4 regions of the Klebsiella sp. RIT-PI-d genome follow, and region 1 is predicted to be linked to each of the others. Evidence: predicted binding sites of a transcription regulator. Region 1 holds the regulator's gene; each other region holds the start of a gene.
What was found. The regulator CRP, encoded in region 1, controls carbon source genes, mostly activating them, when cyclic AMP is high. The targets are predictions, from matches to a motif close to ATGTGANNNNNNTCACAT.
Positions count from the first base shown of each region.

Region 1 (2,206 bases):
AGGGTTCGTTTATTTCTCACATTAATACATTAGTGGTGCCGGGCGGGAAAATGGGCCTGGCAATGGAGCTGATCATGCTGCCGCTGGTTCAGCGTCTGATGGAAGGTAAGACAATTGAGTAAAAGGTGCGCAAGTGCCCGACAGCAAAGGCTTATCGGGCAAGATTATTATGCGGCAATCACTTCGTATGAATGGGTGATATTGACGGCTTTACCCAGCATAAGCGCTACAGAACAATATTTCTCGGCAGAGAGATCGACGGCGCGCGAGACGGCCGCATCTTTCAGATCGTTACCCGTGACGATAAAATGCAAATTGATATGCGTGAACAGACGCGGCGCTTCTTCCCGGCGCTCAGAGGTCAGTTTAACCTCGCAATTTGTGACGTCCTGACGCCCTTTTTGCAGGATAGACACCACATCGATCGCGCTACATCCACCTGCGGCCATCAGCACCATTTCCATCGGGCTGGGCGCTTTATCACCAGAGTTACCATCCATTAACACCTGATGCCCGGAAGCCGACTCACCTAAAAACGTTAACCCCTCGACCCACTTGACGCGTGCTTGCATAACATCCACTCCAGCGTTGAAATTTTCTCCACAGATTACGCGCACATAACAATTCTCGCAACGGAAGACGACCTGCGTCATGCTGAAGCGAGACACCAGGAGACAGGCGGCAAAAGCTATGTTAAAACAGATCAGATACCGCAGTGATACATTGACTTTGACGCATGTATGCAAAGGAATTAGATTTGGCTGCGGAACATACCGACAGTCAACTTCCTCGCTGAGGGACAAACACGATTGCAACCCGGAGGCAGTACCCTTTCGCCGCCGGAGATAGCTTATAACAGAGGATAATCGCGCATGGTGCTTGGCAAACCACAAACAGACCCGACTCTCGAATGGTTCTTGTCTCATTGCCACATTCATAAGTACCCATCAAAGAGCACGCTAATTCACCAGGGTGAAAAAGCAGAGACGCTGTATTACATCGTCAAAGGCTCGGTGGCAGTGCTCATTAAGGATGAAGAAGGGAAAGAAATGATCCTTTCTTATCTCAACCAGGGCGATTTTATCGGTGAACTGGGCCTTTTCGAAGAAGGTCAGGAACGTAGTGCCTGGGTACGTGCAAAAACCGCCTGTGAAGTTGCGGAAATCTCCTACAAAAAATTCCGTCAGCTGATCCAGGTAAATCCGGACATCCTGATGCGCCTTTCTTCACAAATGGCGCGTCGTTTACAGGTGACATCCGAAAAAGTGGGCAACCTCGCCTTCCTCGACGTGACCGGCCGTATTGCGCAGACGCTGCTTAACCTGGCTAAACAGCCAGATGCCATGACGCACCCGGACGGTATGCAAATCAAAATCACCCGTCAGGAGATCGGCCAGATCGTAGGCTGCTCTCGCGAAACGGTGGGACGTATCCTGAAAATGCTGGAAGATCAGAGCCTGATCTCCGCGCACGGTAAAACTATCGTCGTTTACGGCACCCGCTAGAGTCGACACGCGGCGCATTCCCAGTAATGCGCCGATGCTGTTATCGCTATGTGGCGCAGGCTGATTTATCACCCGGAAATAAACTACGCACTTCGGCAAACGCTGGTGCTCTGTTTGCCCGTGGCTATCGGCCTGTTGCTCGGCCAGCTTCAGTACGGCCTGCTTTTTTCCCTCGTTCCCGCCTGCTGTAATATTGCCGGTCTTGATACGCCGCATAAGCGCTTTTTTAAGCGGCTGACGATCGGCGGCGCGATGTTCGCGGGCAGTAGTCTGGCGGTTCAGCTTCTGCTGGCGCAGGGTGCGCCGCTGCCGCTGGTGCTGACCGCGCTGGCAATGGTACTCGGCGTGACAGCGGAAATCGGCCCGCTTCATGCCCGCCTGCTTCCGGCATCCTTAATTGCAGCCATCTTTACCCTGAGCCTTGCCGGTTCTGTGCCTGTCTGGCAGCCAATGCTGCTGTATGCCATGGGCACGCTCTGGTATGGACTCTTTAACTGGTTCTGGTTCTGGCTATGGCGCGAACAGCCGTTGCGGGAATCATTAAGTCTGCTCTATCGCCAGCTGGCAGACTATTGTGAAGCAAAATACAGCCTGTTGACCCAGCATACCGCGCCGGAAAAGGCGCTGCCCCCGCTGTTGGTACGTCAGCAGAAAACGGTGGATTTAATTACCCAGTGCTATCAGCAGCTGTATATGCTGTC
Region 1 covers NZ_LGIT01000004.1:26,116-28,321, forward strand. The annotation lists gene AC791_RS03435 (phosphoribulokinase) at 1-122, shown strand, start outside; gene AC791_RS03440 (OsmC family protein) at 168-572, opposite strand; gene crp (cAMP-activated global transcriptional regulator CRP) at 873-1,505, shown strand; gene AC791_RS03450 (YccS/YhfK family putative transporter) at 1,554-2,206, shown strand, end outside.

Region 2 (2,206 bases), on a different contig from region 1:
TAATAACGGTCAGCTGATCCTGAATAACAAAGCATAAAAAAGCGTTATCTGCTGTTTGCCCCTCATCGCTCAGGCTGAGGGGTTTTTTTATTGCTCAAAGCGTAAGCATTTTTGGCCACAGGCTAAACGTTGTGGCGATAATCTGCTGCAAATCATCAAAACTTGCCCCTTCACGGGCGCTAATTGACATGCCCTGCAGGAGACAGTTCAGGAACTGCGCCAGCGGTTGGATCGCTTTTTGTTGAGGGATCTCACCGCGCTGCTGGCGATCGCTAAGGAACTGACACAGTATTTGCTCCTGGCGTGCGTGACGAGTTTTGAGCGTCCGGGCGATCTCTTTTGACGAGGCCGCGAGCGTCGCAGAAGTATTGATCATAAAGCAGCCCGCAGGCGTATCTTTGCTGGTAAAGCAGGTGGCTACCGCGGTGAAATAGTCACGAAGCGCCTGCTCTACGGATTGTTCTTCATTGAATAGCGCGGCTTCATGGCGGGCAGCGAAGCGCGAGATATAGCGATCGAGCACGGCACGAAATAACCCTTCTTTATTAACGAACTCAGCATAAAGGGTTGGCGCTTTAGCGCCTGTCGCTTCTACCAGATCGGCAAGCGAAGTTGCTTCATACCCGTGCTCCCAGAAGAGTGTCATGGCCTTATCCAGCGCCGCTTCCCTGTCGAACACTTTCGGTCGGCCACGGCTTTTTTTTGTGCAACGTTGAACGTCAGTTGTCATGATGCCGTTTACCTGATTTACGTTAAATGAATAACCATTATAAAAATAAATATACTCCGGTGCTACCACTACGACCTGAAAAAAATTCATAAGCTTATCTATATGAAAGATAATAATTTTATATTTATTATAACGGTCATTATAAAAATGTGTTTGACTGTGATGCAGATCACAATTATCATTTACCTATCGATCGTTAAGTTAATGCGATTCACCCTTTATCTGCATAAGGTCATTATTATGAAAAACGTAAAAAACGTCATCGCCGCCGCCGTATTAAGTTCACTTTCTTTTGCAAGCTTTGCCGCCGTCCAGGTGCAGTCCACCCCGGTAGATCAGCATAAAGCAGGTGTTATTTCTGCCGATGCCGGAACAAATCTAAGTTCGCTTGAAGCGCAGTTGGCGCAAAAAGCCGATGAGATGGGCGCAAAATCCTACCGTATTACCTCCGTAAGCGGTCCAAATACCCTGCACGGAACGGCTGTAATTTATAAATAAAATAACCCTCTGCCTGATACTTACAGGAAGCCCCACGATGATTATCGTGGGGCTTTTTTTATTCCTGCAATATCAGAAAGAGCAGGCTCAGGCGACAGCGTTCTCTTCAAGCTGGCGCATAAACTGGCTAACCCATTCCATGCGCGTTTTACGCTCGCTCAAATCGCGCATAAATTTAAGCCGGGTGGGGCCATCAAGGCGGAAATGCTGGGGCTCTTTTTGCAGCAGGCCAATTAGCCAGGCCGGGTTGATATGATTATTTTCGGCAAATTCAATGGTGCCGCCTTTTTCATTACCTTCCAGTTTTTTGATCCCAAGCTTGTGGGCCTGCTGGCGTAATCGGGCGATGTCCAGCAGAGTTCGCGCCGCATCGGGTAACAGACCGAAACGGTCAATCAGTTCTACCTTGATTTCCTCCAGCGCATTTTCGTCTTTTGCGCTCGCAATACGCTTATAGAATGACAAGCGCGTATTCACGTCAGGAATGAAATCATCCGGCAGCAGTGACGGCATTCGCAACTCAACGTCGGTTTGCTGATTGGTAAGATCTTCAAGCGACGGCTCGCGTCCGGCTTTCAGCGCATCGACAGCGTTTTCCAGCAGATCCATATACAGCGAGAAGCCCACGGTTTCCATTTGTCCGCTCTGATCTTCTCCAAGCAGTTCACCTGCACCGCGGATCTCAAGATCGTGGGTGGCCAACGCGAAACCTGCCCCCAAATCCTCCAGCGAGGCGATGGCTTCCAGACGTTTTTGCGCATCGGTGGTCATCGCTTTCGGGTGCGGCGTCATTAGCCAGGCATAGGCCTGATGGTGCGAACGGCCAACACGGCCGCGTAACTGGTGAAGCTGCGCCAGACCAAAATGATCTGCCCGTTCGATAATTATCGTGTTGGCGGTAGGAATATCGATACCGGTCTCAATAATGGTGGTACAGACCAGGACGTTAAAGCGCTGGTGGTGAAAATCATTCATTAC
Region 2 covers NZ_LGIT01000009.1:796,165-798,370, forward strand. The annotation lists gene AC791_RS10260 (glycine zipper 2TM domain-containing protein) at 1-37, shown strand, start outside; gene AC791_RS10265 (TetR/AcrR family transcriptional regulator) at 95-730, opposite strand; gene bhsA (multiple stress resistance protein BhsA) at 971-1,228, shown strand; gene mfd (transcription-repair coupling factor) at 1,316-2,206, opposite strand, start outside.
Region 2: a site for CRP is predicted at 888-905, ahead of bhsA (multiple stress resistance protein BhsA). Genes of this name have one in related genera too.

Region 3 (2,206 bases), on a different contig from region 1:
GTTCCTATAAACAGCAGGAAGGCTGGCGCTATCATGCCCGCGATCTGGCGGTTTATCGGGCGCACAGCGAGCAAATCCCGATAATCCTCGGCTCGGCAACTCCGGCGCTGGAGACGCTGCATAACGTGCGGCAAAAAAAATATCGCCAGCTTCAGCTTACACGCCGCGCCGGTAATGCGCGTCCTGCGACTCAACATGTGCTCGACTTAAAGGGGCAGCAACTTCAGGCCGGGCTTTCTCCGGCGCTCATCGCCCGGATGCGTCAGCATCTTCAGGCCGATAATCAGGTGATCCTGTTTCTTAACCGTCGCGGATTTGCGCCCGCATTGCTGTGCCACGACTGCGGCTGGATTGCCGAGTGCCCGCGTTGCGATCACTATTACACTCTGCATCAGGCGCAGCACCATCTGCGCTGCCACCACTGCGATAGCCAGCGCCCTATTCCGCGCCAGTGCCCTTCCTGCGGCTCCACACATCTCGTGCCAGTCGGAATGGGCACTGAGCAGCTCGAGCAGGCATTAACACCGCTGTTCGCGGGTGTTCCTATCTCACGCATCGATCGCGATACCACCAGCCGTAAAGGCGCGCTGGAGCACTATCTTGCGGAGGTTCATCGCGGCGGTGCCCGGATACTGATTGGTACGCAAATGCTGGCAAAAGGGCACCATTTCCCCGACGTGACGCTGGTTTCGCTGTTGGATGTGGATGGCGCACTTTTCTCGGCGGATTTTCGTTCTGCAGAACGTTTTGCTCAGCTTTATACCCAGGTATCAGGTCGCGCCGGTCGCGCGGGCAAACAGGGAGAAGTTATCCTGCAAACCCATCATCCTGAGCATCCTTTATTACAAACGTTGCTGCACCAGGGCTATGACGCATTTGCGCAGCAGGCGCTGGCGGAGCGTCAGGCGATGCAGCTTCCGCCGTGGACCAGCCACGTGCTGATCCGTGCGGAGGACCACAATAATCAGCAGGCTCCTGTTTTCCTGCAGCAGCTACGTAATTTATTGCAGGCCAGCCCTCTGGCCGACGATAAGCTGTGGATCCTCGGCCCGGTACCGGCACTTGCGCCCAAACGCGGCGGGCGTTATCGCTGGCAAATTTTGCTCCAGCATCCTTCACGCGTTCGCCTGCAACATGTGGTAAGCGGGACGCTGGCGTTAATCAATACGCTGCCCGAATCTCGCCGGGTAAAATGGGTTCTTGATGTTGATCCCATTGAGGGCTAAGCCAAACGATGCGAGGAGGATCGAGAAATTTAATGTTCGTCACACTTTCTATGAAATTTCTGTAACTCTTCAGATAACTATCTGTTAAAAGTGTGGATGATGTCAGAGAAAGAGGATGTCTCTGTGCCTGCGCGGCGTATGCGAGGAGAAAAGAGGTGAAGACCAGTAAAACAGTTGCTTCGGCAACGATGAAGGATGTAGCGCTGAAAGCAAACGTCTCAACGGCAACCGTGTCGCGGGCGTTGATGAACCCGGAGAAAGTATCTCAGTCTACCCGCAATCGGGTTGAGCAAGCCGCGATTGATGTGGGCTATTATCCTCAGGCGCTCGGGCGAAACACCCGCCGTAATGAATCACGTACTCTTTTGGTGATTGTGCCGGATATTTGCGATCCCTTTTTCAGCGAGATTATTCGCGGTATTGAAGTGACGGCTGCCGGAGAGGGTTATCTGGTACTGATTGGCGACTGCGCGCATCAGAATCAGCAGGAAAAAACCTTTATCGATTTAATTATTACCAAGCAGATTGACGGTATGTTACTGCTCGGTTCAAAGCTACCGTTTGATGCCAGTATCGAAGAGCAACGAAATCTGCCGCCAATGGTCATGGCTAACGAATTCGCGCCGGAGCTGGAACTGCCCACGGTGCATATCGACAACCTGACCGCCGCCTTTGACGCCGTAAACTATCTGCATAACCTGGGGCATCAGCGTATCGGGTGTATTGCCGGGCCGGAAGAAATGCCGCTGTGTCATTATCGGTTACAGGGCTACGTTCAGGCCCTGCGCCGTAGCGGCATTACCGTCGATCCGCATTATATTGCGCGAGGTAATTTCACCTATGAAGCGGGTGCTCAGGCGCTGGAGCAACTTTTGGCGCTACCGAAGCCACCGACGGCTGTTTTCTGCCATAGTGATATAATGGCTCTGGGTGCCCTGTCCTGGGCAAAGCGTCAGGGGTTACGTATTCCGCAGGATTTG
Region 3 covers NZ_LGIT01000007.1:30,219-32,424, forward strand. The annotation lists gene priA (primosomal protein N') at 1-1,226, shown strand, start outside; gene cytR (DNA-binding transcriptional regulator CytR) at 1,382-2,206, shown strand, end outside.
Region 3: a site for CRP is predicted at 1,254-1,271, ahead of cytR (DNA-binding transcriptional regulator CytR). Genes of this name have one in related genera too.

Region 4 (2,206 bases), on a different contig from region 1:
ATGATATTCAGTAAGGTATGACCGAATACCGCGCCGAGAATACCGACGAAAATAACGCACACGGCGCTAATCGCAGGGATGCCGCCGATACTGCCGCCAACCGCCATTGCAATCGGCGTGGTTACCGATTTTGGCAGCACCGATGCGGCTATTTCCGGTGTCGCGCCCATTAATAGTGCGACGCTGGTGCCGGTGACCATCGCCACTACGCTACCCACAAAACAGATCGTAATAATGGATTTCCAGCGAGCGCGGATTTGATGCAGTTGTTCATACAGCGGATATGCCAGCGCTACCACCGCCGGCTGCAACAAATCGTTCAGGATTTTGCTGCCGCTGAAATAGTGATCGTAGGGAATACCGGTTAACAGCAGAAATGGAATAATGACTACCATGGCGACCAGTAAGGGGTTGAGCAGCGGCATTTTGAAGCGGGCAGCGAGTTTACGGGCCGCAAAAAAGACCGCCAGCGTCAACGGTAGCGACCACCAGATATAGGTCATCATTTTTTAGCCTCCTCCTGGCCGACGACTTTACGTTCGCCATGGATCAGATGTGAACTCCAGCTCACTACCAGAAACACCACCAGGGTACTGATTGCACACGAGACGAAAACCGGGCCAAACTGGGCGCGCAGCACGTCAACATATTGCATTACGCCAACGCCGATAGGCACGAACAGCAGTGCCATATAGCGAATAAGCACATAGCAGCCCGGATTGACCCATTTGGCGGGTAGAATTTGCAGGGCCAGTAAAACAAACAGGATCAACATACCGATAATGCTGCCGGGAATGGTGATTGGCAGCAGCGAGGCGAGGTAGATCCCGGCATATAAACAGGCGTAAATCAGGACAAATGCGCGCAGGTATTGCCAGATGATATTCAGTGTTTTGCTCATGGTCTCAATCCTTACGAAAACGCATTCATCATACAATTAAACTCAAAAGTGTGCTACCGATCACACCATGAATTCGAAGCATACCTGAGATAGAGAGAGGGAACATTAGGCAAATGCACTTATTGCAGCGTGAACGCGGCTGGCGCTTTTAACTATGGCGCGGAGAGGCTAACATAGCGCCTCTTTTTTGACGGGTAAAGATATGCGTGTACTGCTCGCACCGATGGAAGGTGTGCTCGATTCGCTGGTGCGAGGGCTGCTGACTGAGGTTAATGATTACGACTTATGCATCACCGAATTTTTGCGGGTTGTCGATCAGCTATTGCCGGTGAAATCGTTCTATAAACTTTGCCCCGAGTTACATCATCAGAGCCGCACGGCTTCAGGCACCTTAGTGCGTATTCAGCTACTGGGGCAGTATCCTCAATGGCTGGCAGAAAATGCGGCCCGCGCCGTTGAGCTGGGGTCGTACGGCGTTGATCTGAACTGCGGCTGTCCGTCAAAGGCGGTCAACGGCAGCGGTGGCGGGGCCACATTATTAAAAGATCCGGAGCTTATTTATCAGGGCGCTAAAGCAATGCGTGAAGCCGTGCCTGCCCATTTACCGGTGACGGTAAAAGTAAGGCTTGGCTGGGACAGCGGCGCGCGCCAGTTTGAAATTGCCGATGCCGTTCAGCAGGCCGGCGCGACCGAGCTTGCGGTGCACGGGCGGACAAAAGAAGACGGATATAAAGCAGAGCGCATAAACTGGCAGGCGATTGGCGAAATTCGTCGACGACTGACTATTCCGGTGATTGCTAATGGCGAAATCTGGGACTGGCAAAGTGCGCAGGCCTGTATGCAAACTACCGGCTGCGATGCCGTCATGATAGGGCGTGGTGCACTGAACATTCCAAATCTGAGTCGGGTGATTAAGTACAATGAGCCGCGTATGCCGTGGCCTGACGTAGTAGAGTTATTACGCAAATATTCGCGTCTTGAAAAGCAGGACGATACCGGTTTGTACCATGTGGCACGCATTAAACAGTGGTTGGGGTATTTACGTAAAGAATATGACGAGGCGCTGGAGCTGTTCACCGCCATCCGTACTTTTCAGGATTCAGCATCCATTGCACGGGTGATTGACGGCGGATCCTGAAAAACTATCGCCCTCGCGAGGGAGGGCGATAATCATCAGAAAATCATCTTAAACACCCCGGTTACTACCAACAACCCAATCAAAAAAATAATCAAAACAGCCCATAGTAAAATTTTCATCGCGCATTCCCTCTTTGTTGTATTCACAACGAGTATAGGAAAGCACCC
Region 4 covers NZ_LGIT01000009.1:1,866,317-1,868,522, reverse strand. The annotation lists gene AC791_RS15105 (CidB/LrgB family autolysis modulator) at 1-506, opposite strand, end outside; gene AC791_RS15100 (CidA/LrgA family protein) at 503-901, opposite strand; gene dusC (tRNA dihydrouridine(16) synthase DusC) at 1,104-2,039, shown strand; gene yohP (small membrane protein YohP) at 2,075-2,158, opposite strand.
Region 4: a site for CRP is predicted at 950-967, ahead of AC791_RS15100 (CidA/LrgA family protein). Genes of this name have one in related genera too.